One region of the Paenibacillus sp. NPDC058898 genome, then DNA from elsewhere that is predicted to be linked to it. Evidence: riboswitches for the same ligand, from Rfam matches in the RefSeq annotation. Region 1 holds a riboswitch; each other region holds the start of a gene.
The links. Region 1 has a riboswitch for cyclic di-AMP ahead of ACOZB4_RS21640 (hypothetical protein). Riboswitches for the same ligand answer to the same signal wherever they lie in the genome.
Positions count from the first base shown of each region.

Region 2: linked by a shared signal. The riboswitch ahead of ACOZB4_RS09595 (C40 family peptidase) and the one ahead of ACOZB4_RS21640 (hypothetical protein) in region 1 are both predicted to bind cyclic di-AMP.
Region 3: linked by a shared signal. The riboswitch ahead of ehuB (ectoine/hydroxyectoine ABC transporter substrate-binding protein EhuB) and the one ahead of ACOZB4_RS21640 (hypothetical protein) in region 1 are both predicted to bind cyclic di-AMP.
Region 4: linked by a shared signal. The riboswitch ahead of ACOZB4_RS15845 (APC family permease) and the one ahead of ACOZB4_RS21640 (hypothetical protein) in region 1 are both predicted to bind cyclic di-AMP.

Region 1 covers NZ_JBMOSM010000008.1:120,971-128,871, forward strand. Annotated here, with positions in the region: gene kdpA (potassium-transporting ATPase subunit KdpA) at 1-1,225, opposite strand, end outside; gene ACOZB4_RS21630 (potassium-transporting ATPase subunit F) at 1,256-1,333, opposite strand; gene ACOZB4_RS21635 (hypothetical protein) at 1,484-1,894, opposite strand; cyclic di-AMP (ydaO/yuaA leader) riboswitch at 2,025-2,192, opposite strand; cyclic di-AMP (ydaO/yuaA leader) riboswitch at 2,735-2,910, shown strand; gene ACOZB4_RS21640 (hypothetical protein) at 3,044-3,508, shown strand; gene ACOZB4_RS21645 (proline dehydrogenase family protein) at 3,567-4,487, opposite strand; gene pruA (L-glutamate gamma-semialdehyde dehydrogenase) at 4,691-6,238, shown strand; gene ACOZB4_RS21655 (serine hydrolase domain-containing protein) at 6,310-7,737, opposite strand; gene ACOZB4_RS21660 (polysaccharide deacetylase family protein) at 7,797-7,901, opposite strand, start outside.
Region 2 covers NZ_JBMOSM010000003.1:269,024-276,924, reverse strand. Annotated here, with positions in the region: gene ACOZB4_RS09625 (ABC transporter ATP-binding protein) at 1-487, shown strand, start outside; gene ACOZB4_RS09620 (ABC transporter ATP-binding protein) at 484-1,473, shown strand; gene ACOZB4_RS09615 (leucyl aminopeptidase family protein) at 1,513-2,973, shown strand; gene ACOZB4_RS09610 (copper homeostasis protein CutC) at 3,003-3,689, shown strand; gene ACOZB4_RS09605 (ROK family protein) at 3,725-4,678, shown strand; gene ACOZB4_RS09600 (hypothetical protein) at 5,074-5,601, opposite strand; cyclic di-AMP (ydaO/yuaA leader) riboswitch at 5,862-5,991, shown strand; gene ACOZB4_RS09595 (C40 family peptidase) at 5,995-6,471, shown strand; gene ACOZB4_RS09590 (stalk domain-containing protein) at 6,701-7,901, opposite strand, start outside.
Region 3 covers NZ_JBMOSM010000009.1:213,596-221,496, reverse strand. Annotated here, with positions in the region: gene ACOZB4_RS23305 (AI-2E family transporter) at 1-839, shown strand, start outside; gene ACOZB4_RS23300 (ring-cleaving dioxygenase) at 1,075-2,022, shown strand; gene ACOZB4_RS23295 (flavin reductase family protein) at 2,024-2,635, shown strand; gene ACOZB4_RS23290 (SDR family NAD(P)-dependent oxidoreductase) at 2,824-3,567, shown strand; cyclic di-AMP (ydaO/yuaA leader) riboswitch at 3,991-4,136, shown strand; gene ehuB (ectoine/hydroxyectoine ABC transporter substrate-binding protein EhuB) at 4,487-5,341, shown strand; gene ehuC (ectoine/hydroxyectoine ABC transporter permease subunit EhuC) at 5,343-5,996, shown strand; gene ehuD (ectoine/hydroxyectoine ABC transporter permease subunit EhuD) at 5,999-6,661, shown strand; gene ehuA (ectoine/hydroxyectoine ABC transporter ATP-binding protein EhuA) at 6,675-7,532, shown strand; gene ectA (diaminobutyrate acetyltransferase) at 7,557-7,901, shown strand, end outside.
Region 4 covers NZ_JBMOSM010000005.1:214,499-222,399, reverse strand. Annotated here, with positions in the region: gene ACOZB4_RS15865 (DUF4352 domain-containing protein) at 1-501, shown strand, start outside; gene ACOZB4_RS15860 (TetR/AcrR family transcriptional regulator) at 748-1,341, shown strand; gene ACOZB4_RS15855 (MFS transporter) at 1,447-2,694, shown strand; gene ACOZB4_RS15850 (formate/nitrite transporter family protein) at 3,028-3,900, shown strand; gene ACOZB4_RS15845 (APC family permease) at 4,046-5,872, opposite strand; cyclic di-AMP (ydaO/yuaA leader) riboswitch at 6,035-6,230, opposite strand; gene ACOZB4_RS15840 (molybdopterin-containing oxidoreductase family protein) at 6,714-7,901, shown strand, end outside.

The sequences.
Region 1 (7,901 bases):
TTTTTCTGCCTAGAAATTCGGGGGTTCGACCAACCATAAGACCGGCCAGGAACACCGCCAATATCGCGTACATGAGCATATTCATCAGCCCAACGCCCTTTCCGCCAAAAACAGAGTTCAGCATCATCAGGGACAGCGGCGTAATCCCTCCAAGCGGCGTGAGTGTATCATGCATGTTGTTGACCGACCCGGTTGTGGCCGCGGTCGTCACCGTCGTGAACAGAGAAGATTGAGCAACCCCGAACCGGACCTCCTTGCCCTCCATGCTGCCTTGCGAGGCATCGATGCCCAAGCGGTTCAGCGAGGGATTGCCATTGGTTTCAGCGGCATAGTTCAGCGACAGGAAAGCGATAAACAAGGTCATCATCACCGAGAAAATAATCCAGCCCTGTTTGCGGCTCTTGGCGAATAAACCGAACGTATACGGAAGTGCCGCCCCGAGACTCCACATGGACAGGATTTCGATGACATTGGTCAGCGGGGACGGGTTCTCGAACGGATGTGCCGAGTTCACTCCCATAAACCCGCCGCCGTTGGTGCCCAGATGCTTGATCGATTCAAGCGCAGCTACTGGCCCTACGGCTATTTGCTGCTCGCTACCTTCCAGTGTCGTGACGCTGAGTGTAGGCTGCAAGGTCTGCGGCACCTGCTGCGCAACCAGTATCATTGCAATGATGAACGCAGCCGGGATGAACACCCGGGTGTGAGCTTTGACGAAGTCCTCAAAAAAATTACCGACGGTTGAGCCCTTGCTAGTCACCGCCCGGATAAAAGCAATCGCCACGCAGAGCCCGGTTGCCGCAGATGTGAACATCATCATCGTAATGACAGCCATCTGGGCCATATAGGATAACCCCGACTCCCCGCTGTAATGCTGAAGATTCGTATTGGTCATAAAGCTGATGATCGTAGAGAACGACAAGGTCGATTCCATATTATCGATGCCATTCGGGTTGAAGGGCAGTACTCTCTGCAACCGCAGAATCAAATACCCAGCCGCGACCAGCACGATATTCGTCATCACAAAGCTGATGGCATAACCTTTCCACGTCATTCCCTTGCGTTCTTTCAAGCCAATCAGTGCGAAGATCGGTTTCTCCGCCCAGGAGAACCATCTGTCCGTTCCATTGCCTTCATTGCGAAACACCTGATATAGATAAGTTCCAAGCGGCTTTACCAGCAGCACCAGAACGAGTATAACGATGGCAATTTGTAAAATGCCCATGGCGAATGCCTTCCTCCTTCAGCTGTCTCCCTAGAATTTTTCAGGGTGAATCAGCGCATAAATCAAGTACAGAAAAATAAAGAGCGTGCATACCAAAATGATCATCATGGTTAATCCGCCTCCGGTTCAGAAACCACGCGCCCACACCAAGACATGAACAGCATGAACAGTCCGTAGGTTCCTCCCAATATGAGCACCATATATAAATCCTGCATGAATATAACCTCCTAAAACCTCGTTGTGATATCAGCCAAGACCTTAGCTGACAATGGACAAAATCAGGAAGGATACCTGGTGATGGTTCGTATGAAGCACCACATCGGCACCCAGCCCTTTGTATATCAATCGCGGATTGCTGGAATGGGTAATCACATAAATCGACTCTGTGGTCCAGGTCCGGCAAATCCGTAAATAGCGGCAGCATAGATTCAAGCTGCTCTCGAACAGAAACACCTTGCTGACGGGAAACTCGGGAATGATCCAGGTTTGCTCGTCCCTTGTATCGATTAGTATCATGTTGGTGCAGCCCAGCTCATGCAGCCTCTCCTGTTCAACCCGGTTGTTGGCTATGGCCACAAACGAAATGCGCTTAAAGATCAGCTGGCGGATAAATTCTTCCCCGGCCTTGTTCGGTGCGGATACCAGGATAAACTCCTGCGATTTCTCCATCTTTTATTCTCCTCCTAAGTTCGGAAAGAGAAGACAACAACAAAGAAGCCTGTGGAAAGAGAAGAACTCTTCCCGCAGGCTCCTTAATAGGACACGGTGAAATACACCGTGGCCCAAGTCCACGACAATCGTTGCCTCTCTCGATACGCTTACGAGGTTAGCTGACGGATTCGGGCGTGAGAGTCGCCCTACCCATAGACCGTTATCTTGTCCATGGGATTCACCCCTGAGAGATAGATTCATCTCCCGACTGGTTCCCCCGTTCCTTTTCCATTCAAGGACTCAGCGAAAATTGAAAACGAGTAGCATGTTATTCTATTAGCCATTGACTAAACATCCAGGTCCGGCAAAACAACACAGCATCAGGTTCGAGCGGTGAGAGTCGCATCATCCTGCAATTTCAGCGAAGGCCCATGGCGCCTTCGCCCGAGATTCGATCCATAAAAGAGCCCAACTGAGCTCTCACACTGTCTGTAGGCCTTCATGGAACGGCTGCCCGTTTGCCTGTCGCTGATGTCCGTCAATTCATAGTTCGTATCATACGTCTGGCCCTGCAGGAAGTAAATGTGAGCAAAAACACATGTGGCGTTATGTCGAACAGGAACTGACCAGTATTGCTTCATTATCTCCCGAATACTACTCCATACTATGTATTTCTCTTGTTTTCTTGTATTTATCGCAATCTATCGAGATACCGAGATTTTGCCATGATAATCGATGACACGACTGAATGTACACGTTTTCTTATACAGTTTTCATCGATTTTCGGAATATATCCGTCCCATATGATCATTTACTTTTAGTTTCCTCCGGCGTATGATTCATCCATCTATTCGAAACATTCGTTATACGCTGAGCTCCCGACAGATGGGGAGACGGGGGAACCAAAATCGCCAATGGAGCTTCTATTGGTGAATGGGGTGAATCCGCAGTGCCTAGATGGTCAGGCACTGCGGTAGGGTGCTCTCAAGCCCGAATCCGTCAGCTAACCTCGTAGGCGCGTTTTGAGAGAGAACACCACCCGAGCCTTAAGCGGAAGCGGCCACTGGAACAGGGCCTCTAACGACAAATAGGCCTGGAGAGCGGGGGATCTCTGCTCACCAGGCCTATTTGCCGCGCATATAACATTCCTATAAAGGAGCGTAGATCATGACGAAATTCATCGAGGCTGCACTGACATCCGTTATCGAAACCGAAGTTCCCACATTAAGTGTAGAGCCCATCCACCATATGGAGATATTTCGTTTCGACCAGGGCTCGGCTGAACGCTTTATCCCCTGGAGCAAACGAGATTGGAACTGCGGTTTGTTCAAAATCAGCTGCAAAGACGCGGCCGGTTATGCCGAATATGCGCTGCCAAGCAACAGGGAATTCACGGATCTAGTCCGCTGGGCAGCCGTCTTTACGAGGCTGAAAGGCATGTCCGTGACCGAGGCCGTTCGCTATGCCCAGAAGCAGCACCAGTGGGGATCCGCCCGGATGCAGCTCGCCGTATCGGCGCTCGCCGATCTGGAGACCAATCGGCAACAGCACATCACTCGTAAGCGGTTAGGCAGCTTGCCGCTGGAGCGTTCCTTCCTGATGGACTGCTCGGAGGCGTATTATTTCTTCTAGGACAGTAGCTAGAGAGCTACCGTCCTCGCTTCGCTTTCAATTGATTGTTTTCCCCCGCTCACTTGAACATATTTTTGAGCACCATCATCAGGTTGGCTGGCTTCTCCGCCAGCCGCCGCGTAAAATACGGGTACCACATCGTTCCGTAGGGCATATAACACCGAATGCGGTAGCCGTCCTGTGCAAGCGCTGCCTGATCGTTCATCCGCAGCCCGTACAGCATCTGAAACTCAAATTCCTGTTTGTCTATGTGACTCTGCTCGGCAAACACCTTCACCCAGTCGATGATGTTGTCATCATGCGAAGCAATCGCAACGTAGGCACCCTGATCAAAATGCATTTTGATCAATTTCTTATAGTTGTCAATGACCTCCCGCTTCTGCTGAAAAGCGATGGTTCCCGGCTCTTTGTACGCCCCCTTCACGAGCCGCAGATTAACACCGGCATTGATTAAATTCTTGACGTCCTCCTCCGTTCGGAACAAGTAGGCCTGCATCACGGTCCCCACATTGGTCAGCCCCTCCTTATGGAGCCGCAGCGTCATGTCTATCGTCGCCTGGGTATACGGCGAATCCTCCATATCCAGACGAACGAAGTTGCGGTGCTCTTTCGCCTTTTTCGCCACCAGCTTGATATTCTCGTAAGCCTTCTCGGGGTCCAGTGCCATGCCCATCTGCGTCGGCTTCAGCGAAACGTTCGATTTCACTCCCCGCTTGGCAATCCCTTCTACAAGCTTCAAATACTCCTCCCGGTACCCGGCCGCTTCGTCCAGCGTCGTGATACCCTCCCCCAAATGATCGAGCGTGACGAGAATGCCCTTCTCATTCAGCCTCTCAATTTCATCCAGCGCCTCGTCCAAGGTATCGCCGGCTATGAATCTGCCCGCCAGTTTTCGGCCGTACTTGATCGACAACCACTTCACGAATTTATTACCGGACACCGTTAGGATCACTTTACGGTAAAGTTCGGTTCCGTCCATGCGAGCTCCCCCTTTGCAAAAGGCAAACCAAAATGCACTCTATCTTAACTCATATGCAAAAATCATGACGGCATGCAGAAAGACATACATATCTAACATCGAGCTTTTCACCAAGAGATTCTAAACACCCCACCATGACGCATTCAGCAGCTGGACCATAAACCTAAAGCTCCGAATCATATCATGTTAAGGAGGGGCCTTCCATGCGAGTACCTTTTCGGAATGAACCATTTCTGGACTTCAAGAACGAGTTGAACAACAAGTTATACGATGCTGCGCTATCCGCGGTCGAAGCCGAACTCGGCAAGACGTACCCTCTGGTTATCGGCGGTGCCCAAATCCATACGGAGCGTACCCTAAAGTCGGTCAATCCGTCCCGTAAACGTCAGGTCATCGGCATTGTATCCCAAGCCGATACCGAACTTGCGGAACAAGCCATTCAGACAGCCGCACGGACTTTTGAGACGTGGAAACACACCGCGCCGAGCGAACGGGCACGATATTTGTACAAGGCTGCAGCAATCATGCGGCGACGCAAGTTTGAATTCTCCGCACTGATGACGCTGGAAGCTGGAAAAACGCGTGCCGAAGCGGATGCGGATACGGCCGAAGCGATCGATTTCATGGAATTCTATGCACGCGAAATGCAGCGCCTGAGCGCGCCCCAGCCGCTAACGGTTCATGAGGAGGAAGAAAATCATCTCTATTACATTCCACTCGGCGTCGGCATCGTCATTCCGCCGTGGAACTTTCCACTCGCGATTATGGCAGGCATGACCACGGCGGCCATCGTCTCGGGCAACACCGTTGTGCTGAAACCGGCGAGCACCACGCCGGTCATTGCCGCCAAATTCGTGGAGCTACTGGAAGAAGTCAGCCTGCCTCCGGGCGTTGTTAACTTCCTGCCGGGACCGGGCCAGGAAGTGGGCGACTATCTGGTGGATCATCCGCTGACCAGGTTCATCAGCTTTACGGGATCCCGCGACGTCGGACTGCGGATTCAGGAACGCGCGGCTAAGACACAGCCCGGACAACAATGGATCAAACGCGTCATCGCCGAAATGGGCGGAAAAGACGCCATTATCGTAGACAGTGAGGCCGATCTGGACCTCGCGGCAGACGCGATCACCGCCTCCGCATTCGGTTTCTCCGGCCAGAAATGCTCCGCCTGCTCCAGGACCATCGTGCATGAGGACGTCTATGATACCGTGCTGCAGAAGGTTATCGACCGCTCCAAGAAGCTGGTTATCGGCAGTCCGTTACACGCCGCGGTGCAGGTAGGGCCTGTCATCGACGATAAGGCCTACCGTAAAATTCTGGACTATATCGAAATCGGAAAAGGCGAAGGCACGCTGGTACTCGGCGGATTTCCGGGCGATCCGGAGGGGTATTTCATCCAGCCGACGATCTTCGCGGACGTGGCCAGCACCGCCCGTATTTCCCAAGAGGAGATCTTCGGCCCGGTGGTGGCCTTCACGAAGGCCGCCTCCTTCGACGAAGCGATCCAATTCGCCAACAACACCGACTACGGGCTGACCGGCGCGGTGATCTCGAACAACCGCGCCCACCTGGAGCAGGCGCGGCGTGATTTCCATGTTGGCAACCTGTATTTGAACCGGAAATGCACCGGTGCCTTAGTGGGCACCCACCCATTCGGCGGCTTCAATATGTCCGGGACCGATTCCAAAGCCGGCGGGCGCGATTACCTGCTCCTGTTCACACAGGCGAAGGCGGTGTCAGAGCGATTCTGATTACGGCATGCAAAAAACCTCTCCATGACGATGGAGAGGTTTTTTATGTGCCGCTGCTTATTTTACAGGCTCTACGCCTTAACCTTGCCCTTAATCTCCCGGACCACCTTGCCCTCGAATGATTGATTCATCCAGTACGCAAGATGAATGCCTTCCTCACCGAAGGTGCATTCCGTAGTTGAGTAGAATGGCGTCTCTGTCAGCCGGATGGTCAGCTTCAACGTCCGGTCATCCTTCCAGGTCATGGAGGCAGCATATTCGTTATCCGCCGTCATCATTAGCTTCGTGGTTCCCGACTTCCACTCGTTACGACCACAGACAACCAAATTGATGCCGTGTTCCCCCTCAAGCTCCATGACCGCGCCATCTTCTTCAAATCGAACGGAGAATGAACGCAGCTTCTCCTCATTCTCCTCGAGATCATAGACGATCCCGGAGACGTCCTTCTCAATTGGGGATACCGCCTCTTCGATTGGCGGATCCAGCTTAAGCTCTTGCAGCATTCTAGTAAGAGAAGCCTCCGCTCCGGTGTCGACCGGCAGCGCATCAGATCCCATCGCTGGCTGCAGATGCTCCCATATCTCATTCAGCACGGCCTGCATGTCTCCAAGGCCGGAGGTAATCGCAATCACCGCATCCTGTTCCGGGAACACGACGCAGAATTGTCCAAAGGCACCGTCGCCGCGGTAGGCACCGTGGCGGCACATCCAGAATTGATATCCGTACCCTTCAGTCCAATCCGAAGAGGAATCCGCAGGTCCGTTGGATATCTGCTTGGAGGTTGCCTCTTCAATCCACGCTTCCGGGATCAGACGCTGGCCTTCCCATACCCCCTTCTGAAGATAGAGCTGACCGAATTTGGCAATGTCCTCAGTCTTCAGCTTAAGTCCCCATCCGCCGGTGTTGATCCCCTGCGGACAGCTTTCCCATGTTGCACCATAAATGCCGAGTGGCTCAAACAGACGGGGCTGCAAATAATCCAGCAGCGTGATGCCCGTGACCTTCTGCAGAATGGCCGAGAGCATGTAAGTCGCTGCGCTGTTATATACAAAGTGGGTCCCGGGTTCATGCTCAACCGCTTGTTTAAGAAAATCGGCCACCCAAATATCGGACTGCATGGCAGGCTCCTGGTCGTGCCCCGTTCCCATAATCAACAAATCGCGAATCGTCATCGCGGACAGATTCGGCGAGGGATCTTCAGGAGCGTATTCCGGAAAGAAGCCGATCACCCGATCCTCCAGCGTAATCCGGCCTTCCTGGACCAAAAGTCCAATCGCGGTAGAGGTAAAGCTCTTGCTTAGCGAGAACAGTATATGCGGTTTGTCCGCATCATACGGCTTCCACCAGCTTTCCGCTACGACATGTCCATGCCGTACCAGCATGAAGCTGTGGAGTTCCAGCTCCTTTTCCTGAATCGATCGGATAAAGCGTTCGATAGACTGCGATGAGATTCCTTGATTTTCGGGGGTGCTTCTTGGCAATAATTGAACCATTTTCATGTTCATCTTCCTTTCGCCTCTCCCTGTATCCATAAGATAAATTCATTATGGCCCTTCCATTATACACCAGGTAATGGTACCGCTTCATCATAACGTATAGCACGAAAACCTCGTCGCTTACTAATCTCATTTAAGTCCTCCCGTGCAAGAAAAGAAGCCTCCTG
Region 2 (7,901 bases), on a different contig from region 1:
CAATCCGAAGCTGCTGATTGCCGACGAGCCGACCACCGCCCTTGACGTCACGATTCAGGCTCAGATCCTGGATCTGATGAATCGACTGAAGACCGAGCAGGAAATGGGCATGCTGCTTATTACCCATGATCTTGGCGTCGTGGCCGAAATGTGCGACCGGGTGGTTGTCATGTACGCAGGCAGAGTCGTGGAAGAGGCGACGGTTGAAGAGCTGTTCGAGAACCCTCAGCATCCGTACACCAAAGGACTCATTCATTCAGTGCCCAAGCTTAGACAAAAGGTGCGCCGTTTGGAATCCATTCCAGGGAATGTGCCGGATCTGCGGAACATGCCGAAAGGCTGCAAGTTTGCCCCGCGGTGTCCGTTCGTGATGGAGCAGTGCCTCTCCCAGGAGCCGGAGCTTCTCCCTGTCGCACAGGAAGAACATCGCAAGAGCCGCTGCTGGCTGACACAGGAAGGTCACTCGAAGGGAGGAGAAACCGCATGAAAGAAACACCTCTATTAGAAGTAAAGAATTTGCAGAAATCATTCACGGTGAAAAAAGGATTCTTCGGTACGTCCAAGCAGCTTCGTGCCGTGGATGGAATCTCCTTCGCGATCCATAAGGGCGAGACCTTCAGTCTGGTTGGCGAAAGCGGCTGCGGCAAATCGACGACAGGCCGCTTGGTGACCCGTCTGCTGGCGCCAAATAGCGGCGAGGTCCTGTTTAACGGAACGGATATTAGCGGATACAATGAGAATCAGATGCGTCCGCTGCGCAAAGACATGCAGATGGTCTTCCAGGATCCATACGCTTCCCTAAATCCAAGAATGAAGGTCAAAGAACTGGTCGCGGAACCCTTGCTCATTCATACCAAGCTGAGCACCAAAGAGCGGGACAAACTGGCTTGCGAGCTGCTGGAAACGGTCGGATTGAACAGCTTCCATGCCGAACGCTTTGCCCATGAGTTTAGCGGCGGTCAGCGGCAGCGGATCGGCATTGCCAGAGCGCTGTCCGTGCGTCCGAATCTGATCGTAGCCGACGAACCAGTATCAGCGCTGGATGTTTCCATCCAATCGCAGGTGCTGAACCTGCTGCAGGATCTTCAGGAGGAATACGGCCTGACTTATCTGTTCATCTCCCATGATCTCAGCGTGGTTGAGCATATCAGCGATCGGATTGGTGTCATGTATCTGGGCGCGCTCGTGGAGACGGCCGATAAAGATACGCTGTACGACCGCCCACTGCACCCTTATACTCAAGCCCTGCTGTCCTCGGTACCTGTTCCGGATCCGAAGCAGAAGAAGGAACGGATCATTCTGAAGGGAGATCTGCCGAGTCCGGTGAATCCGCCCACAGGCTGCCGCTTCCATACACGCTGTCCATCCTGCATGGAAGTGTGCAAGCAGATTACGCCGGTTTATCGTGAGGTGGAGCCGGGCCATCAGGTGGCATGCCATTTATATGACGAAGAAATCATGAAAAATGCTTAACAGCGTTGATTCTCTTATATTAGGAGGGAAGGCTTCGATATGAATATCACAATAGATGAAGCTTCATTGGCAGATACTTCGATTTATGTGGTTTATGAGGGCGAGGAGTCTCATTTCCGTTTAACGGAATCTCGAAAGCATAGCATGAAGCTGACTTGGTTCTATGGCCGCTCTGATCAAGAAGCGGACGATCTCGTAGTTGGAATGGGGCAACGCTCGAACCTTACGTTGGAGCAAGTGCGCAGAACAGGCGCATCCGCTGCGAGAGCACTGCTCAAGGAAAACAAATCAAGCGCAGTACTGATCCGAGCTTCAGCCCGTGATGGTGGGGCTTCTTCTCGGATATCTATAGAAGAAGAACTCCAGGCGTGGGTTGAAGGATGGATGTACGGATTATATCAATTCAATAAGCATCGCGGGGTTACGGCCAATCTGCAAGTTCTGTCCCTAAATCTTCGACAGGAAGATTGGCAGGGGCTTTCCCGTGAAGAGATGGAAGCCATCATCCAGACGGCAGAAATCCGAATCGTAGGGACACAGCTCACCCGAGACCTGGTGAATGAATCACCGGAAACGCTAAATCCGGAGGCGTTTGTTGCGGTTGTCGAGGATCGTTTCAAGAAGGCACCCGTTCAGCTTCATGCGTATCGCGGACAAGAGCTCCATGATCGGCAGATGAACGGTCTGATCGCTGTGGGTGCCGGCAGCAAATACGAGCCTGCCATGATTGAGATTTCCTATAATGGGGTGGATTCCGAGAAGGATAGTCCTCATATTGTGCTCATTGGCAAAGGCGTAACCTTTGATATGGGCGGGATGAACGTCAAAATCGGCCGAGACATCAGCGATGCACGTATGGATATGGGAGGCGCTGCAGCCGTCGTGGGTGCCATGGATATTCTGGTATCGCAAAAAGCTCCGGTACGCGTAACGGCGCTTATAGCCGTTGCCGATAATTTATCGGGACCGGATGCAATGCTTCCTTCTTCCGTTGTTCATTATCCGAATGGTTTAAGCGTTCAGGTAGCGAATACGGATGGGGAGGGGAGATTGATCATTGCGGATGCGCTGCTGCATGCAGCGAAGCTTGGCGCAGATAAGGTGATTGATATCGCAACCCTTACCGGTAATGTCGGAGCCGCACTGGGCTTGGAGATTGCGGGCATCTGGGGTGATCAACAGATTACGGCCGATTTGGTTGAGATCGGTGAGCGTAACGGAGAGCGCCTATGGCCTATGCCGCTGATGGACGAGTACGAATCGGATCTCAGAAGCGATTATGCCGATCTGAAAAATGTGGGTACGTCAACTTTGGCAGGCGCTATAACGGCTGCGCTGTTTATCCGTCATTTTGTGGCGGATTCCATGAAATGGGTGCACATCGATATGGCGGGCACGGTTCAGTATAAAAGGGAATTTCCCCACTCCGCAGCGGGGGCTACCGGCTATGGTGCAAGATTGCTCGCCGATTATGTGGAGAAGCAGTTTCTCCATGCATAAAGAATCAACTTCAGTAAGGAGTGACGACGATGCTGCTTGAAATAATCGCAACATGCGTGGATGATGCCATCACAGCAGAGAAGAATGGCGCGGACCGTCTGGAATTGATCACAGCGATAACCGAAGGCGGGCTTACGCCGGGAATCGGGCTTGTTGAAGAGGTTGTGAAAGCCGTTCAGATTCCTGTACATGTCATGGTCAGACCTCATAGCAGATCCTTTGTGTACAACGAACATGATATAGCTACCATGATGGCGGAGGTTAAGGCGATCCGCAAGGCAGGTGCAGCTGGCGTTGTGCTTGGCATGCTGACTCCGGGAGGGAAGATTGACGAGGACTCCTTGGTCAAAATGCTGGAATGGACAGGAGATATGCAAGTCACGTTCCACCGGGCTTTTGATGAACTGGAGGATCAGTTCGAAGGACTGCGTACATTGCAGAAATACCCGTCGGTTACCCGTGTCCTAACGTCAGGAGGGCCGCAGCCTGCACCGCAGGCCATCCCGAGAATTCGGGAGCTTGTAGAACAAACGGCAGGCAGTGAACTTAAAATATTGGCCGGCAATGGTCTGAAGTGGGAAATCATACACGATTTTATCGACCGGACCGGTGTGAGCGAGGTCCATTTCGGCTCAGCTGTTCGGTACGGTCGATCAGGGCTGAAACCCATCGATCCGGTCGAGCTGCGATCGCTGGCTGAGAGCATACATCAATAGAAGTAGCAAACCTATCGGAAACAGGTGAACAAAAATTGCAAACCTTATGGAATAAACAGCAAGAATTTGTGGTTGGCGTTGACCTTGGGGGTACGAAGATCGCGGCAGCGCTCTTTGATTCCGAAGGACAGCTGCTGAACCGGGAGCAAATGGAGACAGCGGGTGCGCGTACGGCTGAAGAAGTGGTCGCGAGAATTACGAACATGATCCGCAGCGTGTCGGACGGCCACCCTCTTCGAGGCGTAGGGATGGCTTCACCCGGAACAGTTAACAGTAGGGAGGGGATTGTCATTCATGGTACGAATCTGCCGGAATGGACGAATGTCCCCCTCAAAGCCTGGATGGAACGTGATCTGCATACGGAAGTACAGGTGCTGAATGATGCCAATGCAGCCGCATGGGGAGAGTATGTAAGAGGTGCCGGAAGAGGGTCGACGAACATGGTGTACGTGACGCTAAGCACCGGCATCGGCTCAGGGATCGTGCTGGATGGGAAGCTGTTCCTGGGCAGCAGTTCATTTGCTGGGGAACTGGGACATCATATCATTGATCCGAACGGTCCGCAGTGCAATTGCGGGAGCCACGGCTGCTGGGAGGTATTTGCTTCAGGAACGGCCATCGGCCAGGCAGCATCCCAGCGGATGCTCACCCAGCCCAGCGTAATTTCTGAACTGGCCGCAGCCGAGGCGGGAGTGAATGCCAAGCATGTGTTTGAGGCAAAACGTCTTCATGACCCCGTCGCAGTAGAGGTCATCGATCGAGCCATCTATTATATGGCGCTTGGACTGGTTAACGTCATTCACAGCTTCAACCCCGATCGCATCGTGATTGGAGGGGGAGTAAGCAGAGCGGGCGATCTTTTATTTCCGCAGCTGCGGGAAATGACAGATAAGCTGGTCATGCCATCCTATTTAGGCACGTACGAGATCGTTCCTGCAGGACTTCGGGACGATGTTGGTCTGGTTGGAGCTGCGGCCTTGTTCCAGTAGCATAGGTGTAAAGAGAACGTTACGGATAGGATAAAGGAGTAATAGCGGTTAGATAAAAAGCGTTCGGATCGGCAACGTAGTTTCATGTTAACCGAGCTTAAGCGAATTAGACAAAAGCCGCCCTTCAGGGGGCGGCTTTCCAATTATTCATAGAGAGCGGGAAACGGAGCGATCATTTTTTTCGTTATAAGTCCGTAACATGTGACAAGTGATAGGCGTGAACTGTAAGCCGTCATCCGTTTTCACTGGGGGCGATTTTTGGTTTCCTGGTTAGGTTTGTTTGTATCCGACAAACAATAAGCGGTTGCTCACACTTTCCCGCGATGCCGGCGGAAACCGCCGGCTCCAAACCCGCACGTGGGGATGACCTGCAGGCTTGGAGCCGGCGGCTGCCGCTATTCCATGTACTTGGATGCGTCAAACGTAATCATGGACGTATGATTGGCATGTTCAATCAGTGAAGAGAGCTTGGTTACTTCGCGTTCCTTCTTCCGCGCTTGCGCCTGATAAGCTTCCGGATCATATAAAGCGACGTTGAACAGCGTTACGGCACCATCTCCGCTGCCACGGCTGCTCTGCCGCTCCAGCTTCTTGCGGGAGCCGAGATGAGCAAGTTGTCCGATATCGCTGCGGATCTGTTTGGCCAGCTCGATCGCTTCCATGATGGTCATGTCGGAGCCGTTCCAGCTAATGGTTTGTGTTGTATTGGAGATTGCCATCAGCAAATCCAGCTTTCTGTAATCCGCGGCGGCGGCTTCGATTTCTTCCGTAATGGCATCCACACTGCGTACAGGATATTCCGCCGTTTCCCCTTTTTCAATGATTGTGCTGCTGTTGTTCAAGCGTTCCGACATCAATTGATTCAAGAGTCGGTTGATTGCTGCCCGGACTGCCAAAGCTTCAGCCATCGTGATTTGACTCATAATGGATCGATCACCTCTTTAATTTCATTTCTGATTATGTAAACGCATAGATCTGTAAAAAGTTGCTAGATTATTAAAAAAAGCAATTTGAGAAGGAAAGTAGAGTTACATAATTGTCATGACTGTGTGAGATGGTTAAAAAATAGTCGGCCGAAATTAACCATCTTTACGACAGCTCCAAACATAAAACGATAGATTTTTAGGATATGATTGACAGCATCCTTGCTTGTATACTATATTAAGAGAAGGTTACAAAACGTTAATGAATTTTGCCGAATTTCGTTTGGAAAACGGGGGAACCGTCTTGGGTGAATTACTCTTGTATAGAGAGTATAGGGAACCTTCAACCGAACCCTTAGCTAACTCCGTAGGCATCGAAGGAGAGAACATATTTTGAAGAAGTTTGTCATCACTTTGCTAGGGTCTGCAATTATTTTTTCTTCTGGTGCCGTATCAGCATTTGCTGATCAACAACCGAATTTTCAGTATCAAGTGAAGCAATTGGTAGGAACTCCATACAAATGGGGCGGAACGACCACTAGCGGGTTTGATTGCTCCGGATTTATTCTGTACATGTTTAGAAATTTCGATATGGATCTTCCACGCACTTCCCAAAGCCAGGCTCAAGCTGGTGAACATGTGGATCGCGAAGATCTGCGGGTTGGAGATTTGGTATTCTTCAATACAAGTGGCAGCGGAATTTCTCATGCAGGCGTTTACATTGGTGACGGACAATTTGCGCATGCTTCCAGCAGCAAGGGAGTCAGAATCAGCAAGCTTAGCGATTCATATTACGAGCCACGTTATGTCACGGCACGTCGTGTGTTGAGTCAAGAAAATTATGCGAGACTGGTAGGAAGCGCAAGCTAATTGGATTACATTGCAGTTTAGGGTTCAATACATAACCAGAAAGCCTGACAAAGGGTTGTCCTTGTCAGGCTTTCTTTTTTTTTAGATATCAGAAAGTATAAACTTCGAAGCTTGTGACTTCCTGATATCGCAAGAAAAACGTCTACAAACTGCGGTCTGTCATCTGTGAAAGTACGTCGATTGAAGTTTTTCTTACTATAAGTCTGTCAATCCCACAGGGGTTGTTCGGTTACTCCTTAACAACAGAGGCATTCACAGCTGCTTCCACCCCGTTATTATAGAGACGGAACAAGCCAAGACGCCAGAAAGCAGCGCCTTTCAGATCATAACGCTTGGCCAAACCGAGCTTATCGTCCACGGAAGTGGCTGTTTCGCTGCTTAAGCTGATGCCGAGCAAAAGCTTCTGCTTCGGGACACCTGCTTGGAGTGCCAACTGGATCGCTTGGTCCACCAGACTGTTTGGTTCGGGAACCTGAGATTTGGTTCCGACCGGATTGTACTGATAAGCCATAACGATGAGATCATCGGCGATGGAAGCAAGCGTTTTGTAATCATAGCCTTTATAGGCGCTGTTCAATGGCGGCACCGCTAAGGACAGAGCAATGTCATGCGGCAATGCTGCCTTTAATTGCTTGACATAATCATTGAGCAGCTTCTGCTGGTTTACGACATCCAGTTTAAAACCGAGCCCTTCAAAATCAAGTACAACGCCGCCGAAGCCGTTCTCCGTTACCGCGGCTGTGATGCCTTCAATGGACTTTTGGCGCAGGCTGCTATCGCTCAGTACTTTGGTTAATTCGCCGTTTCCATCCAAGGCGTAGACCATGAGGTATGGTTTAATCTTCTGGTCCGCAGCATCTGTTACCATCGATTGCGGCGTAACGTCACCGGCCGCAGCGGGCAGGCGGTACTCGTCGCCTTGAAGCGTGAACTGACCCTCACGATCGATGCGGCTCCATCCAAAGGCGACTGAATTCATAGATGCAACAAGATCCCGTTCTTGGAAAGATTGCAATGCATAGAAGGCTCTCAAATGCATCTCGCGCTGCGGCGATACAAGGGAGACCGTGCGAGTTGCCTGATTCCAGCCCACATCGACACCGAATTGGCTGCTGAACGAGCTAAGCGGGATCAGTACACGGCCTTCCCGTTGAACCGGCGGGGCCGCAAGCTTCACTTGTTTTCCATTGACCGTTGCTGTCGTGCTTCCCACCTGAAGTAACACTTCAGTCGATTGGCCTTTCACACTGCCGATGGCCTTTACGGTTTGCGTCTTGCTATTCCAGGTGATTTGAATGCCCAGCGCTTCACCGACCGTCCGGAATGGAACGTAGGTGACCCCTTTGTCTACCCGCGGAGCTGCATCGAAGGTTAGCGTAACATCATCCAGCTTTACCGATATGGCAGGCTCAGCATGTACCTGACCAACA
Region 3 (7,901 bases), on a different contig from region 1:
CAGGCATACTTACAGGTTTTATTATTGGGGTATGGCCATCCTTGCGGGATCAGATCATTGCTCTTGTGGAGAATGCGCCCGCATTATTTGCTGCCTTAGGTGAACAGTTGCAGGAGTGGGAAAATAACGGGCTCTTTAAGGAGATATTTCCGGAGGATTCTAATCCACTTACCCAATTAACCGATTATTTGAATCAAGGCTTCACGTTCCTGACGAATTATATTATGAACCTCTTCTCGTTCGTGTCGAACTTTGCCATCGTTTTATTTACGTTCCCGATCCTGCTGTATTACATGCTGAAGGAAGGCGGGAAGTTCGGAGAGATGATTGTCAGCTTTTTGCCTAACCGCTTCAAGGAAGTGGGAGCTTCGGTACTGGATGAAATCAACAATGCCCTCAAAGGGTTCATCGTTGGACGAGTGCTTGTCAATCTGGCGCTGGGTGTCTTGATGTACATCGGCTTCCTGATTATTGGTCTTCCTTATGCATTACTGCTGACGACCGTGGCGGTTATCGCGAATTTTATACCATTTATCGGAGCTATTCTATCCTCGATCCCGATCGTGATCATCGGCTTCATTCAATCCCCTGGAACGGCGATCTGGTCGCTTGTTGTCATTCTGGCAGCTCAGCAGATTCAGGATAACCTGATTGGACCATATATCTTTGGCAAACAGCTGGCTATCCATCCGATTACGATCATTATCCTGGTTTTGGTGGGACAGGATCTCGGCGGAATTATAGGGGTTCTGCTGGTGGTACCGATTTACATGATCATTAAGATTATCGTAACGAGAGTTTATCAGCTATTCTTTAAGGAAAAGTGGCAAAAAGCATAGATGGGTGATAGGCATGCGGTCGCAGCTGCATACTGAAGCCGCCTAAGAGCGTGGAAGCGTTCTTGGCGGCTTTTGTATACCCGAGGTTTGAAGGCGCGCTTGACAATGATATGAAAAATATATAATCTTAAATTAAAGATATTAAATTTAAAGATTGTATATTTTAATTATATGAACCAGAAATCATGTATGGAAACATCGGGTTGGACACGGAAACAATGAGGAGGCGATGAATATGGCATTACAAACAGCAGGCATTCATCATATTACCGCTTATGCGCAGGACCCGCAGAAGAATGTGGATTTTTATACGGGTGTGCTTGGACTCAGATTGGTGAAGAAGACGGTGAATTTCGATGCGCCTGACGTGTACCATTTGTATTTCGGGGATGAGGAGGGGCACCCGGGGACTATTATTACCTTCTTTCCGTCTCCTGCTTCGCGAAGAGGGAGACGTGGAGGAGGGCAGGTTGGGTATACAACCTTTGTTGTCCCTGCGGGTGCCCTGCCTTATTGGGAACAGCGTTTACGGAGCTTCGGCGTCCCTGTCATGAAAGCATTCCGTTTTAACGAACATTATCTTCAATTCTCCGATCGCGATGGACTTTCTCTGGAGCTGGTCGAGCGGGAAGACGGACCGAAGAGCAGTTGGTCTGTAGACGATGTGACGCCGGACACAGCGATTAAGGGGTTTGGTGGCGCGGTCCTGTTCAGCAGCAAGTGGAAGGAAACGAAGATAGCGCTAGAGCAGGTAATGGGACTGACCTTCATGGGAGAGGACGTTAACTATGCGCGGTTTCAATCATTAGGGCCCTTCGGCAACGTGATTGATTTACCGATGCGGGATATCCCGTGGGGCGCCGGAGGTGCCGGAACGACCCATCATATCGCATGGCGGGCTCAAGATGAAGGTGAGCATGTTACATGGCAAGAGTGGGTGAAACAGCATGGCTTTTTGCCAACGGATATTAAGAACCGCAACTATTTCAGATCGTTATATTTCAGGGAACGAGGGGGGATCTTGTTTGAGATCGCAACCGATCCGCCCGGATTTACGGTGGATGAAGATCTGGACTCACTGGGGGAACAATTGAAACTACCTGCCTGGTTTGAACCGGAGCGAGCCCGTATTGAGGAAGGTCTGGAACCTATTCAAGTCAAAATACAAGAGAGGGGCAACTGAAGTGATATCCATTGACCCGAATACCCAAAGCGAACGGGACACCTACAAGCTGCTCATCGGGAGCGTTGTTCCGCGACCGATCGCTTTTGTTACGACATTATCGGAGGACGGAGTGCTGAATGCGGCACCATTCAGTTATTTCTCCATTCTGTCCAGCAATCCGCCCCTGCTGTCCGTTTCCGTTCAGCGGAAGAACGGTACGGCTAAGGATACAGCGAGAAATGCCATGCAAAGCGGCGAGCTTGTCATCCACATCGTGGACGAAGACAACGTTGAAGCCGTGAACGAAACGGCGGCGAACCTGCCCCCGCATGAGAGTGAACTTGACCGAGCGCATTTAACCCCGGTCGTTAGCGAGGTCGTTAAAGTTCCTGGCGTTCTGGAGAGCAAGATTCGCATGGAATGCGTGCTGGAGCAGGTCGTCACTTTGAATGGAGCGGATCAGCTGCCTGGTGCCGATCTGCTGATTGCCCGCGTAGTTCGCTTCCATGTTGCGGAGGAACTTTACGAGCAAGGCCGGATTGACGCTGCCAAGTTGAAGCCTGTGAGCCGTATGGCTGGTAATATCTATGCTTCACTGGGAGAGATGTTTACAATCGAGCGGCCTGTATAACAATGGACAGGGCTGGATAAGGTTAGGATGCGGCGAATATTAAGTTGTGAGCGTCCATATGCCGTTATTCGATAGGATGTTGTTCATGAAAGAAACAGGGGCTTGTGGAATATCATGCCTGGAATATGTTAACTCTACATGAATATGGAACCGATATGATGAATTCACAATATAGGAGTGGTCGACAAATGAAATTTGAATCCAAGGTTGTCATTGTGACGGGAGGCGCCAGCGGGATCGGCGAAGCAGCAGTAAGGCTTTTTGTAGAAGAGGGAGCCAAGGTTGTTATTGCAGATTATTCGGACCGGGGACAGGCTGTTTCGGATGAATTAAGAGGCGCAGGCTTTGAAACGCTGTTCGTTAAGACGGATGTAACCCAAGAACAGGAAGTTGCAAATATGGTGAAGCAGACGGTTGAGCATTTTGGCCGTGTCGATGTATTGTTCGCCAATGCAGGCATTGCTCATGATGCCCCTGCTGATCAGTTGTCGATGGACAGCTGGCAAAAGACGATTGATATTAATCTTACAGGGGTGTTCCTGTGTGATAAATATGTAATCCAACAGATGTTATCCCAAGGAACCGGAGGGGCGATCGTAAACTGCGGCTCGATCCATAGCCATGTCGGAAAAGCGGGTGTTACCGCTTATGCTTCCGCTAAGGGAGGCGTTAAGCTGTTAACCCAGTCGATGGGCGCGGATTATGCTCCAAAAGGGATCCGGGTCAATGCCGTATGCCCGGGATACATCGATACTCCGCTTATTAAGGGAAGAACGGAAGCGATCACCGAGCACCTGGTCGGCCTTCATCCGATGGGCCGCTTGGGACAGCCGGAAGAAGTAGCCAAAGCCGTGTTATTCCTTGCCAGTGAAGATGCGTCCTTCATTACAGGCACAAGCTTACTGGTGGATGGCGGATATACAGCCGTATAATCCATGGACCAAAAATCCCGACACTTATCGGGTTTTTTGGTGTGCATTCATTGCTTCATAAAGCGGTTAATATATGATGCTGGGACCAGCGCTCCCGTAACTAGAAGTAAATGAGTCATAATGGGTTTTTAATGGATAATCAAAAATTTTTTTTGGTTCAGATAGAGTTGTAGAAGCTTTCCACTGTTTTGGTCTAATTCATGGCATAAACTATCCAGCACATGAACGAGTAAGGGAGGCATGGCAAACGCCTGCTATATAGCGAAAAATTGGTCTGGGATAAAATCCCTATGTTGTAGGTGGACAAGCTTGAATGAGGCATTTTTCTAGCTTGTCATACACCCCGGAAGAATGGCATTTCTGCGTGTGAATTTCCAGAAAAAGCGGCTTAAGGGGTTTGACTTTTCCTAAACTTCCCTTTATCATGGACACACGCTTAGTTTCCGGCATACATTTTCCGGAAAGCGGGGGAACCAGTTTCACCAGGGGCGAGTCACTTAGAATCATGAGTGTAGGGTACCATCTTACCCGAGTCCGTCAGCTAACCTCGTCAGCAGTGGATGGGTCTTGCATACATAATGGATGTTCATAACAAAGGCCCTTGATTCTCTTAGGGGCCTTTTCTCTATTTTTTGACCCCCTGCTGGCGGAGCTATGTCTAAATCCCCTGTTTGGTGGTCTTTTTGTATTCTGCTAAAGAGGAGGGGCAAGGCCTGCAAATGTTTAACCAATTGAATCAGTCGGATGGCATTGGGTTTAAGCGTGCAAGGAGATGGATGAATCATCTTCCCTGAAGCCCCGACCCGTGCAAGGTGTCTGAATGTCCTTATATCCAAGTTAACATATGCGTTAACAAGGGTAATTTCAACATGCCATTTTGTAAGGATTGCAAAGTCATAACGAAAGGTTGTGGAAGGTTTTGAAGAGAGTGCTTGTGCTGATGTTGTCAGTGACTATGGTGGTATTGCTTGCGGCTTGCGGTGACAAAGGGAGTACACTGGATCGCGCCATTGAGCAAGGGTATATCACCGTAGGTTTTGCGAATGAGAAGCCTTATGCCTATAAAGAGGCCAACGGGGAGCTGACGGGAGAAGCCGTTGAGATTGCTCGGGTTATTCTGGAGCGGCTTGGCATCAAGGAAATGAGGGGAGAGCTGACGGAATTCGGTTCACTCGTTGCCGGACTGCAGGCCGAGCGGTTCGATCTAATCACAGCAGGCATGTTCATTAATCCGGACCGCTGCTCCGCCGTATTGTTTGCCAATCCGGAGTACAGCATCGGGGAAGCCATTGCGGTGAAGCAAGGGAATCCGATGGAACTCGGAAGTTATGAGGATATTGCTAACCATGACCAGGCTAAGGTCGCCGTCATGACAGGCGCGGTTGAAATCGGCTATATGGAGAAGTCCGGTATTCCTTCAGACCGGATCATACAGGTCCCCGACCAGGCCTCGGCTATTAGCGCCCTTCAGGCAGACCGGGTACAGGCGATTACCATGACTGGACCCTCTCTGCAGGCGATGCTGGATTCGGCTAGTGATGACAACATCGAACGTGTAACTGATTTCGAGCAGCCGGTCATCGATGGAGAAAGCGTTCGGGGTTATGGAGCTACGGCGTTCCGCCAAGCGGATACCGAGTTCCAGGAGGCTTATAATGCAGAGCTACAAAAAATGAAGGAATCGGGCGAACTGCTGGACATTCTTCAGAAGTTCGGATTCACAGAAGAAGAGCTTCCGGGTGAAATGACGGCTGCTGCGCTTTGCGGGGAATAGCATGCCGAATTCGTGGATTGATTTTCTCCCTACGCTGCTAAAAGGGGCGGAGATCACGATTGTGGTTGCTTTCTTTTCAGCCATCCTTGCGGTCGTGATGTCCTTTGCAGCCGGGTTATGCCGACTGTCGAAGCTGTGGATCATTCGCACATTGACAGCCGTGTACGTGGAAGTCTTTCGGGGAACCTCCTTGCTGGTGCAGCTGTTTTGGTTGTATTTCGCTCTTCCGTTCATCGGCATCGAGCTGCCGAAAATGTTGGCGGCCATCCTTGCGATCGGGCTAAACTTCGGCGCATACGGCTCGGAGATCGTCCGAAGCGCTGTGCTGGCCGTTCCGAAAGGACAGTGGGAAGCTGCTTTAGCGCTTAATCTGAAGCCTTGGCAAAGGCTGTGGAATGTGATATTGCCTCAAGCTTCCTTGCGAATGCTTCCCCCTTTCGGGAATCAGCTTGTGGAACTCATCAAATCCACCTCATTGGTTTATTTCATCACCATGGCGGATTTGACGTATCAGGCGATGGTGCTCCGCAACAATTACATCTCCTGGACGACCGAGATTCTGGTACTGCTGCTCCTCATGTATTTTGTCATTGCTACGCTCGTATCGCTGGCAGTTCGACTGCTGGAGCGTAAATGGACAGCGGGGAGGTTATAGTCATGTGGGACTGGAACTATGTGTGGGATATCCTGCCGCAGCTCTTGAGTGCGTTAAAGATGACGGTATGGGTGACGATCTGCGCTTTCGTGGTGGCATTAATCATCGGATTGCTGCTTGCCTTTGCGACGCGGAGCCGATTTAAGCTGTTGTCGCTTATAACCAAAGGAATCATTGAATTTATTCGCAATACACCGCTGCTGGTTCAGGTCTTCTTCCTGTATTACAGTCTGCCGCTCCTAACGGGAATTTCCATTCCGGCCTTCTATGCCGGGGTCATCGGTCTCGGGCTGCATTACAGCACCTATCTGTCCGAGGTGTACCGTTCCGGAATCGAGGGAGTGCCGAAGGGGCAATGGGAGGCTGCCACAGCACTGAATTACACGAAAACTCAAACCTGGCGGAGTATTATCCTGCCGCAAGCGGTGCCGCCAATCATTCCGGTACTGGGCAATTATTTAATTGTCATGTTTAAAGAAACGCCGATTCTATGCGCCATCACGCTGGTGGAGATGATGCTGACGGCCAAAAATATCGTGTCGCAGTCGTTCCGTGCATTTGAGCCGTATACGCTGGTCGGGATTCTGTTCCTGATCATCAGTTATATCGCATCTTTGCTTGTGCAAAGGCTGGAAAAACGTTTGAATCTGCAGCGTGGAAAATAAAGGAGGGAGTCTATTGAATGCCGTTGTGATCGATGAGCAAAGGGAATCGTCGAAGGTGCCGCAGCAGGAGAACAATCCCGCTACCGCTGCGGGTACCAAGCCGATTGTGAAATATACGAGCGTGACCAAGTCGTTTGGTGATCTCCAGGTGCTTAAAGGCATCGATCTGGAGATGCAGCCTGGAGAAAAGGTGGCTGTGATCGGTCCGAGCGGATCGGGCAAAACGACGATGGGCCGGATGCTGATGACGCTGGAAGAACCCACCGAAGGAACCATCGAGGTTGATGGCGAGCTGCTCTGGCATATGGAAGAGAAAGGGAAGCTGGTTCGGGCCAGCGAAAAGCATTTGCACCGGATGCGCTGCAACGTTGGCATGGTCTTCCAGCATTTTAATCTGTTTCCGCACATGAATGTGCTTCGCAATGTGACGGAGGCCCCGCGTAAGGTGCTGGGTTTATCCAAGGAAGAGGCGGAGGAGCGGGCCGTCTCCATGCTAAGCAAGGTCGGTTTGGCCGACAAGCTGAAGATGTATCCGTCCAATCTGTCCGGGGGGCAGAAGCAGCGGGTTGCCATCGCCAGAGCGCTGGTCATGCGGCCGAAGGTAATGGTGTTTGACGAGGTCACCTCGGCTCTTGATCCGGAGCTGGTCGGCGAGGTGCTGGAGGTCATTCGGGAAATCGCGGATGAAGGCGAAATGGCTATGATGCTGATTACGCATGAGATGGATTTTGCGAAGGAAATCGCGGATCGGGTCATATTCGGAGCCGATGGAAGGATCGTTGAGCAGGGCACGCCGGAGGAGATATTCGATAATCCCCAGAGCGAGCGGCTGCAGAGCTTCCTGCAGCGATTCCGTTCCAACGGAAATTAGTTCTGGAAAGAGGTGATGTATAGAATGGCTGTGGATACCGAAACCGAAATTGTTTACCGAAGACCGGAAGCACGGGATGGCACCCGGGTGTGGGAGCTCATACGCGACACCGGATCGCTTGATCTGAACTCCCCTTATTGTTACATGCTGCTTGGAGATTACTTCCATGATACCTGCATGATCGCCGAGCATGAAGGAGATATCATCGGTTTTATTTCCGCCTTCCGTTCTCCTCGTAATCCGGAGACGCTGTTCGTATGGCAAGTGGCCGTTGCTAATTCGCATCGGAGGCAAGGCATCGCCAAGGCGATGCTGACAAGTCTCATGAATCAGAAGGCATGCCATGGTGTCCGTTATATTGAAGCTACG
Region 4 (7,901 bases), on a different contig from region 1:
CCGCCGGCTGTTGTGGATAGCGAGGGGACAGGTCAGACGGACACATCTGAAGAGCAGCCGCCTGCAGAACCAACCCAAGAGGAGGACCAACCGTCCAACAACGCAGAGGTGAAGCCGATCGGCGAATCTGCCGCGGTGGGCGATACGGTGGATTATCACGGCACGGTCATTACGCTGAACAGCGTACGCGAATCCGAAGGGGACGAGTACTTAAAGCCCCAGCCGGGTCATACGTTTAAAGTGGTTGACATTACCGTGAAGAACAATGGCCAGGCGCCGCTGGTCATCTCTTCCGCGTTATCTTTTTCCCTGACGGATTCGAGCGATCTTAACTATACGGTTCCCATTACGGATGATGTGAAGATGCTGGACGGCACCATTGCCCCAGGCGGTGAACTGACAGGAGAAATTCCGTACGAAGTGAAACAGGGGGTTACGGGGCTGCAGCTGAGTTATGGCGATCCGATGAAAGAAGGAAGAGCCATTTGGGCAGTGGAATAAAAAATATTATATTTGTTTCGGGATGTACGAGTGATGAGAGGATTTTGCTTAGGCAATGTCCTTTTTTCTATGTCATTGTCAAGCCGTCGCTTTACATGGGGGAATGTTTTCAGTATGATTAAACCGTACAGTCGGTTTTTTATTTGGAATGGCGTTTATTGATTTTAAATTCATTTTGATTATAGGAAACAGATTTCTGCTTACTGATTGCGGACTATTATTTCCAAGCAAGGAGTGCTTACACCGATGTCTTCAGAAAAAGCGCAGCGAAAGCGGGACATGATTCTGGATAAAGCGAAGGAGCTGTTCATCCAGCGCGGGTATGCGGCAACATCCATGGATGAACTGGTCAAGTATACGGGTGCCAGTAAGGGAAGTATCTACTATCACTTTGAGAGCAAGGAAGATTTGTTCGTCAAGCTGCTGGCTAAGCAGAATCAGGAATGGATGGAGGCGTGGAACGATAAAAAAGTCCGTTACGCCAGCTTCGAGGAGAAGCTGTACGGCATTGCCGATCATATGGTCGATGACTTCCAGAATCCGCTTACCAAGATCGCGGAGGAGTTCTATATCAATCAGCCGGAGAATAAGACGATTGTGGGTGAGATGCTGGCGATTCTGCAAGGACCGCGTACGCTCTACCGCGAGATTTTGGCGGAGGGAGCGGATGAGGGACGGATACCGGCAGAAGATGTCGAGGAGATATCCGTCATTTTTGGCGCACTTCTGGATGGAATGTCGATTTCGTACTATGAACGTTCTCAGAAGGAATTGAGACTGCTGTACCATAAGGGAGTAACTTACTTTTTAAACGGTGTGTTATCGAGTCAAGGTTCGTAATGTATTGGAAGATTTATCGGAAACGCTTCTGTCGGTTTGAACGCAGGGTGGGCGTTTTCGCACATATTATTAAACCGAATAGTCGGTTTTACTGGGGGATGGAATATGAGGCATTTGTTTGGCAACCACGCGTTTGTGCTGCTGATGGTTTCGGATTTTATGCAAAATATCGGGATCTGGATCCGCAACATGGCGCTGTTGTTCTTTATTATGGAGAAGAGCAACCATGACCCGGTCGCCGTATCGCTGCTTACCGTGATTGAATACGCGCCCATCTTTGTGATCTCTATGATTGGCGGCGTGCTGGCTGACCGTTGGCGTCCCAAGCGAACGATGATCTGGGGAGACATTTTAAGCTTTTTATCCATACTGCTTATCCTGTTTGTTGTGTATGCGGGATATTGGCAGGCCGTGTTTGCGGTGACCCTGGTCTCGGCCGTTGTATCCCAATTCTCGCAGCCTTCGTCCATGAAGATCATCAAGCGCTGCTTACCGGATGAGCATGTGCCCGCGGCCACGGCTTTGTCCCAGACCTCGATGTCGCTGTTCATCATTTTGGGACCGATGGTCGGCACGACGATCTATCAAGCTTTTGGATTGCAGGCTTCTTTAATCAGCTTGTTGGTTCTATTCGGCGCTTCGGGGATCGTGCTGGCGTTTCTCCCTTCCAGTGTGGATGAACCATCTAAAAATTCAGAATCGACCGGTTCTTTTATGAAGGACTTGAAGGCAGGCTTCACTTACATCGGTTCCAGTCGGCTGCTGAAGGTGCTGTTGGTGGTCTACGTTTTATTGGCGCTCGGCAGCGGACTTGTTCAGCCGCTCGATATTTTTGTCATCACGGAGCGTCTACAGCTGGCAATGTCCAGCGTTCAGTGGTTCACCGCGCTAGAGGGTCTTGGCATGTTGATTGGCGGCGTGCTGGCCGCGGTGATTGCGGGGAGAGTAAAAGGCAACTACTTGCTGTTCGCCGGGCTTGCCTTTCTTGGATTCTCGACCTTTGTCGAGGTGCTGTCCCAATGGCCGATCCTGACAGGCACGATGCGCTTCGTAACCGGGGTGCTGATGGCGATGGCGCAGACGGTATTGATGGCCGTGATGATGCAGCAGGTGGAAGAGAAATTCATTGGTCGGCTTAATGGCGTGATGACGCCGATTTTTACCGGCATGCTGCTTATCGGCTCGGGGTTTACGGGATGGTATATGTCGGCGACCTCCATTGTGGTCGTGTATTTCACGGCAGGTGCGCTCTTCCTGCTGTCGTCCTTCATTAGCATGAAGCTTCCGATCTCGAACGTTCCGGTTCAGGAAAAGGAAACACCTGTTAGGGTAGAGACTGCCGCCGAGGCATAGGCTGCTGGTTTCGAACATGATGGTGGTATAAAGGCATAGGCTTGCCGGGTTAGAACATGATGGTTGGTAATTGCATCAACCAAGCGGTGTCGGATCCTCTCCGACACCGCTATTTTACATGTACCGCTCAGCTCGGATCGAGCGAATGAGTCAGGGCAAATCAAGAGCAGCCAGGACAGAGGCTGTCTTGTCCCCTCTGTCGCACACGATCGTGATATAATTCACGTTCTTGCTATGGAGGCTGCGGTACAATATGGGTAACTGTAACAGAAACATCAGACGCTGCATCCGAGAGATTTCAGGACGGAATGCGGGAGAAATGGGGGAGCGGCCATGGCCTATTACAAACCTGATCGCATTGCGGAGATCACCTTGGAGAACGGGGTGAAAAAAGCACATAACTCCGCCATGAACGTGATGATATTAGGATTTTTGGCGGGTGCTTTTATTGCGCTCGGCTTTTTGCTGGATATTCGCGTAATTGCCGGAGCATCGGAGGCTTGGGGAGGCATTGCCGGTTTTATAGGCGCGGCGATATTCCCTGTCGGACTGATTCTTGTATTGCTAGCGGGCGGAGAGCTTCTGACAGGCAACATGATGGCCGTGTCCCTGGCCAGATTCAAGAAGCGGATTTCCACGAAAGAAATGGTACGAAATTTAGCTCTTGTCACGGTAAGCAATATGGCAGGGGCGTTGTTCGTCGCTTATTTCTTTGGTCATGTGACGGGTCTGACAGGCAGCGGCGTTTATCTGGAGAAGCTGGTGGACATGGCAGGTCATAAGATCGACGACAGCTTCCTGCAGGCCTTCTTGTCGGGCATTGGGTGCAACTGGCTCGTGGCGCTCGCCGTGTGGCTGTCCTACGGATCGGATCAGATGAGTGGCAAAATTCTCGGGATCTGGTTTCCGACGATGGCGTTTGTAGCCATTGGCTTTCAGCACGTGGTGGCCAATATGTTCCTCATTCCGGCAGCGATATTTGAAGGATATTACAGCTGGGGCGAGTATCTGATGAACTTCATTCCGGTATGGCTTGGCAATTTCGTCGGAGGCGCGTTGTTTGTGGGAGCTGCCTACGGGACCGTATATTTGAAGAAGGATGATAAGGTTGAGGTCATGCTTCGCGGCGAACAAGACGCCGCACTGCCGTCTGCGCCAACTACCGGCACTGCTCAACAGGTTCATTCTGCGCAGAATGTTTCTTAATATCCCGAAGCCTGGTAAGCGTCTAGGCGGAGGGGAAAAAGCTGCGATTGACCGCTCCCTTAAGAATAGGGATCGGATGATCGCAGCTTTTTTAACGTTGTTGGCGGAGTGGATTCCTTGTATAAGTCGCAGCGGAACAAGCCCGCTATTTTTTTAAATGGTAAGGTACTGTGGTGATAATCACATCTCTCCGATAAAGTAAATGTGCGCGAATGAGCAAGCTGGACTGATTGTGCAGGAAGTTATGCCAGCCCTTCTTGGGGATGAACTGCGGTATGACAACGGTAACCTGGTAGTGGGATTCGCTGGCCTTCCGCTGCACGGTATCGATGAATTTGGTCAGCGGCTGAATGATGCTCCGATAAGGCGAGTGCAGCGTCACCAGCCGGATGTCCGGCTGCCACTTCTTCCATTTTTCCTGGAAGGCCGCCTCGTCCTCCCGCTCGAACGGCACGTACACCGCGATAATTTGTCCTGCTCCCAGTGATTTGGCATAATTCAGCGAGTTCTCCACCACATGCGTGATTCCCGCCACAGGCAGAATAATAACATTTCCCTCAATCGGCTTAACCGGCTCACAGGTCGTAATTCGCAGCTGGTCTGCTACGGCCTCATAATGTTTGTGGATTCGTGTGAAGATCCAAATGATCAGCGGCAGGAAAATCAAGACGGTCCACACTTGGGCGAATTTCGTGAAAAAGAAGATCATCGTCACGATAAAGCTAATGCATGCGCCGGTGGTATTAATGATCAGCTTGACGATCCATCCTTCAGGCTTTTCGCGAATCCACTTCACCATCATCCCTGTTTGGGAGAGGGTAAAAGGGATAAACACGCCGACGGCATACAGAGGAATCAGATGCTCGGTTTTGCCTTCGAAAGTCAGCAGCAACAGAATGGAGAAGAACCCAAGCATGATAATCCCGTTTGAATATCCCAGACGGTCCCCCCGGACGGTGAACATTCGGGGAATAAATTTATCCTTCGCCAGATTAACGGCAAGCAGCGGGAAGGCGGAATATCCCGTGTTGGCGGCCAGGATCAGAATGAGAGCCGTTGTTCCTTGGATAAAGTAATAAAAAACGTTTCGTCCAAAGGTATGCTCGGCAATCTGGGAAACGACAGTGACTTGCTCGCTGGGGCTAACCCCATAGTAATAGGCCAGGAATACGATGCCCGAAAATAACATTGCCAGCAAGGATCCCATCGCGACCAAGGTTTTGGCCGCATTATTCGGAGCGGGATCCTTGAAATTCGGGATGGCGTTAGAAATGGCTTCAACGCCGGTCAGGGCAGAGCTGCCCGAGGCAAATGCCCGCAGGAGCAGGAACAAGCTGAGACCGGCGACAGGCGTGCCGATCGGCGTATGAAGCTCTGGTGATGCATGGCCTGTAGCTATGTTGAATATTCCGACGCCAATCAGGATAAACAGCGCCAGTACAAACAAGTAAACCGGATAAGCCAATATGGTGGCCGACTCCGTAACCCCTCTTAAATTGAGTACGGTCAAACATAGAACGAACACGATGGAGATGGGCAGATTGTAGGCATGCAGTTCCGGAAAAGCCGACGTGATCGCGTCCGTCCCCGCCGATACGCTGACCGCAACCGTCAGGATGTAGTCGACCAGCAGGGAGCCGCCAGCGACCAATCCTGGATACATGCCTAAATTCTGTTTGGAAACCACGTAGGCTCCGCCGCCATGCGGATATGAGAAAATAATTTGTCTATATGATAGGATAAGTGCCAGCAATAAGATGAGGACCCCGACGGCAATCGGTATGGAATACCAATAGGCAGCCGCGCCAACGGTCATCAAGACGATCAGAATTTGTTCAGGTCCATAGGCCACGGACGACAAGGCGTCGGATGAAAGGATGGCCAGCGCTTTGGTTTTGTTCAGCTTTTGCTCGCCCAATTCCGCTGATTTAAGGGGTCTTCCGATGAGGAATCGTTTGATAGAAGAGAACATGTTTTTCACCGCCGATTAAGAATAGGTACATGATGGGAGCTGCTTGAAGTGAGTTCAATCGGTGTGCCTCATGTGCTGGACATATGGGCTATCTCCATTCCAATATTGATTTTTGGCAAACAAAAAACACAGGTTAGAACCCTGTGTTTGATCACAAGTTCACAACCCTCTCCATCAACGCTGACGAGGTTAGCTGTCGGATTCGGGCGGTGAGAGTCGCCCTACCTGATAATAGTCGCGGCGTAAGTACGCGCTGCATCAGGATTCACCCCATAGTATGGTTGACAGATCCTATAGGTATCCATCCATACGTGTGGTTCCCCCGCTTTCCCAATTGGAAATTAAGCGAATGTCATGTGAATATGAAGAATGATTTCGAAGCTGAATAGTATATTACGCCTGCTCAAATCTTTTGTAAAACACCCTCCAACGAAGAATAAAGCAGAATTATATATAAAAAATGACAGATAAGCGCTTACATAAATATGTAGCTTTGAGAGGCTTTGTTTTTTGCATGTTTGCTACAGAAAGCATGACTTTCTATGATGCGTAAGTGGCAAGTAGCCCAGATATGATGCGATAGACGCTGGATACAAACAAATTCGCCATGCCGGTCTCGGGGGAGGAGACATGGGCATGGCGAATTTTTTGGGAGTGGTCCATGATTTGGCAAGGAAGAGAAAGGGTCTGGGTTCCTCTTCGTTGCTCTTGATAGGAATATACCCGGAAGGAAGTAGAGTGAAACACCCGCTCAGAAAAAAATGTAAGACTTTACTGGAGCCCTGATTTTCTTTTAAGATAAGGGGATATGATTCAGCGTGTACAAGGGGGAATGGACGAAATGACTCAAGCGATGATTCATCAGGAGAATGGTGTGTTTCCGGCGGTATGTCCGTTGGATTGTCCCGATACTTGCGGTCTGCTGCTGCATAAAGAGAATGGAAAAATCGTGAAGGTTACCGGCAATCCGGATCATCCGATGACGCAGGGAGCCATCTGTAATAAAGTCCGCAATATGGCACATCGGGTGTATCATCCCGAGCGCGTGCTTTATCCGCTGCGGAGGGTAGGGCCCAAGGGTGAGGGGGCTTTCGAGCGGATCAGCTGGGATGAAGCGATTCAGGAGATTACCGGGCGCTACAAGAAGCTGATCAAGGAATATGGCTCCGAGAGCATTCTACCATACAGCTTTTACGGCAATATGGGGATATTGAGCGTGGACGGTATGGATCGGAGATTCTTCAACAGGCTGGGCGCCAGCCGCCTGAAGCAGTCGATCTGTAATTCCGCAGGCACTGCGGGCTGGAAATCCGTAATGGGGTTTAATGGAGGCACCGTCCCGGAGGAAACCGTTCATGCCGATGTCATCATTGTCTGGGGCGGTAATATCGTCAGCACCAATATGCACCAAGTAGTGCTGGCAGAGAAAGCACGCAAGGCCGGTGCCAAGGTCATTGTGATTGATGTTCATAAGAACCAGACCGGGCAATGGTCGGATTGGTTCATTCCGCTGTTTCCGGGCACGGATGCGGCACTGGCGGTCGGCCTCATGCACATCATGTTCCGAGATGGCATGGTGAATGAGGAATTCCTCCGGCAGTATACGCTCGGGCATGAAGCCTTGCGTGAGCATGTCAAAGACTATACGCCGGAGCATGTATCCTCCATTACCGGCATTCCGGTAGAGGATATCGAGAAGCTGGCCGAGCTGTATGGCCGGGCCGGTACTTCTTATATTCATATTGGTAACGGTCTTCAGCATCACGACAATGGCGGCTTGACGGTGCGCAGCATTGCGGCGCTTCCGGCCTTGACCGGACAATGGCTGAAGCGGGGCGGAGGGGCTGCCAAGTCGAATGGTGGCTACAACAGCATGGACAGCGATGCACTGGAGCGTCCGGATCTCCGGCCGAATCCGGATGCCAGGACCATTAACATGAACCGGATCGGCGAGGTGCTTGCCATGACCGAACAGCCGATTAAGTCGGTCTTTGTCTATTGCAGCAACCCGCTGGTTGTCGCTCCTGAC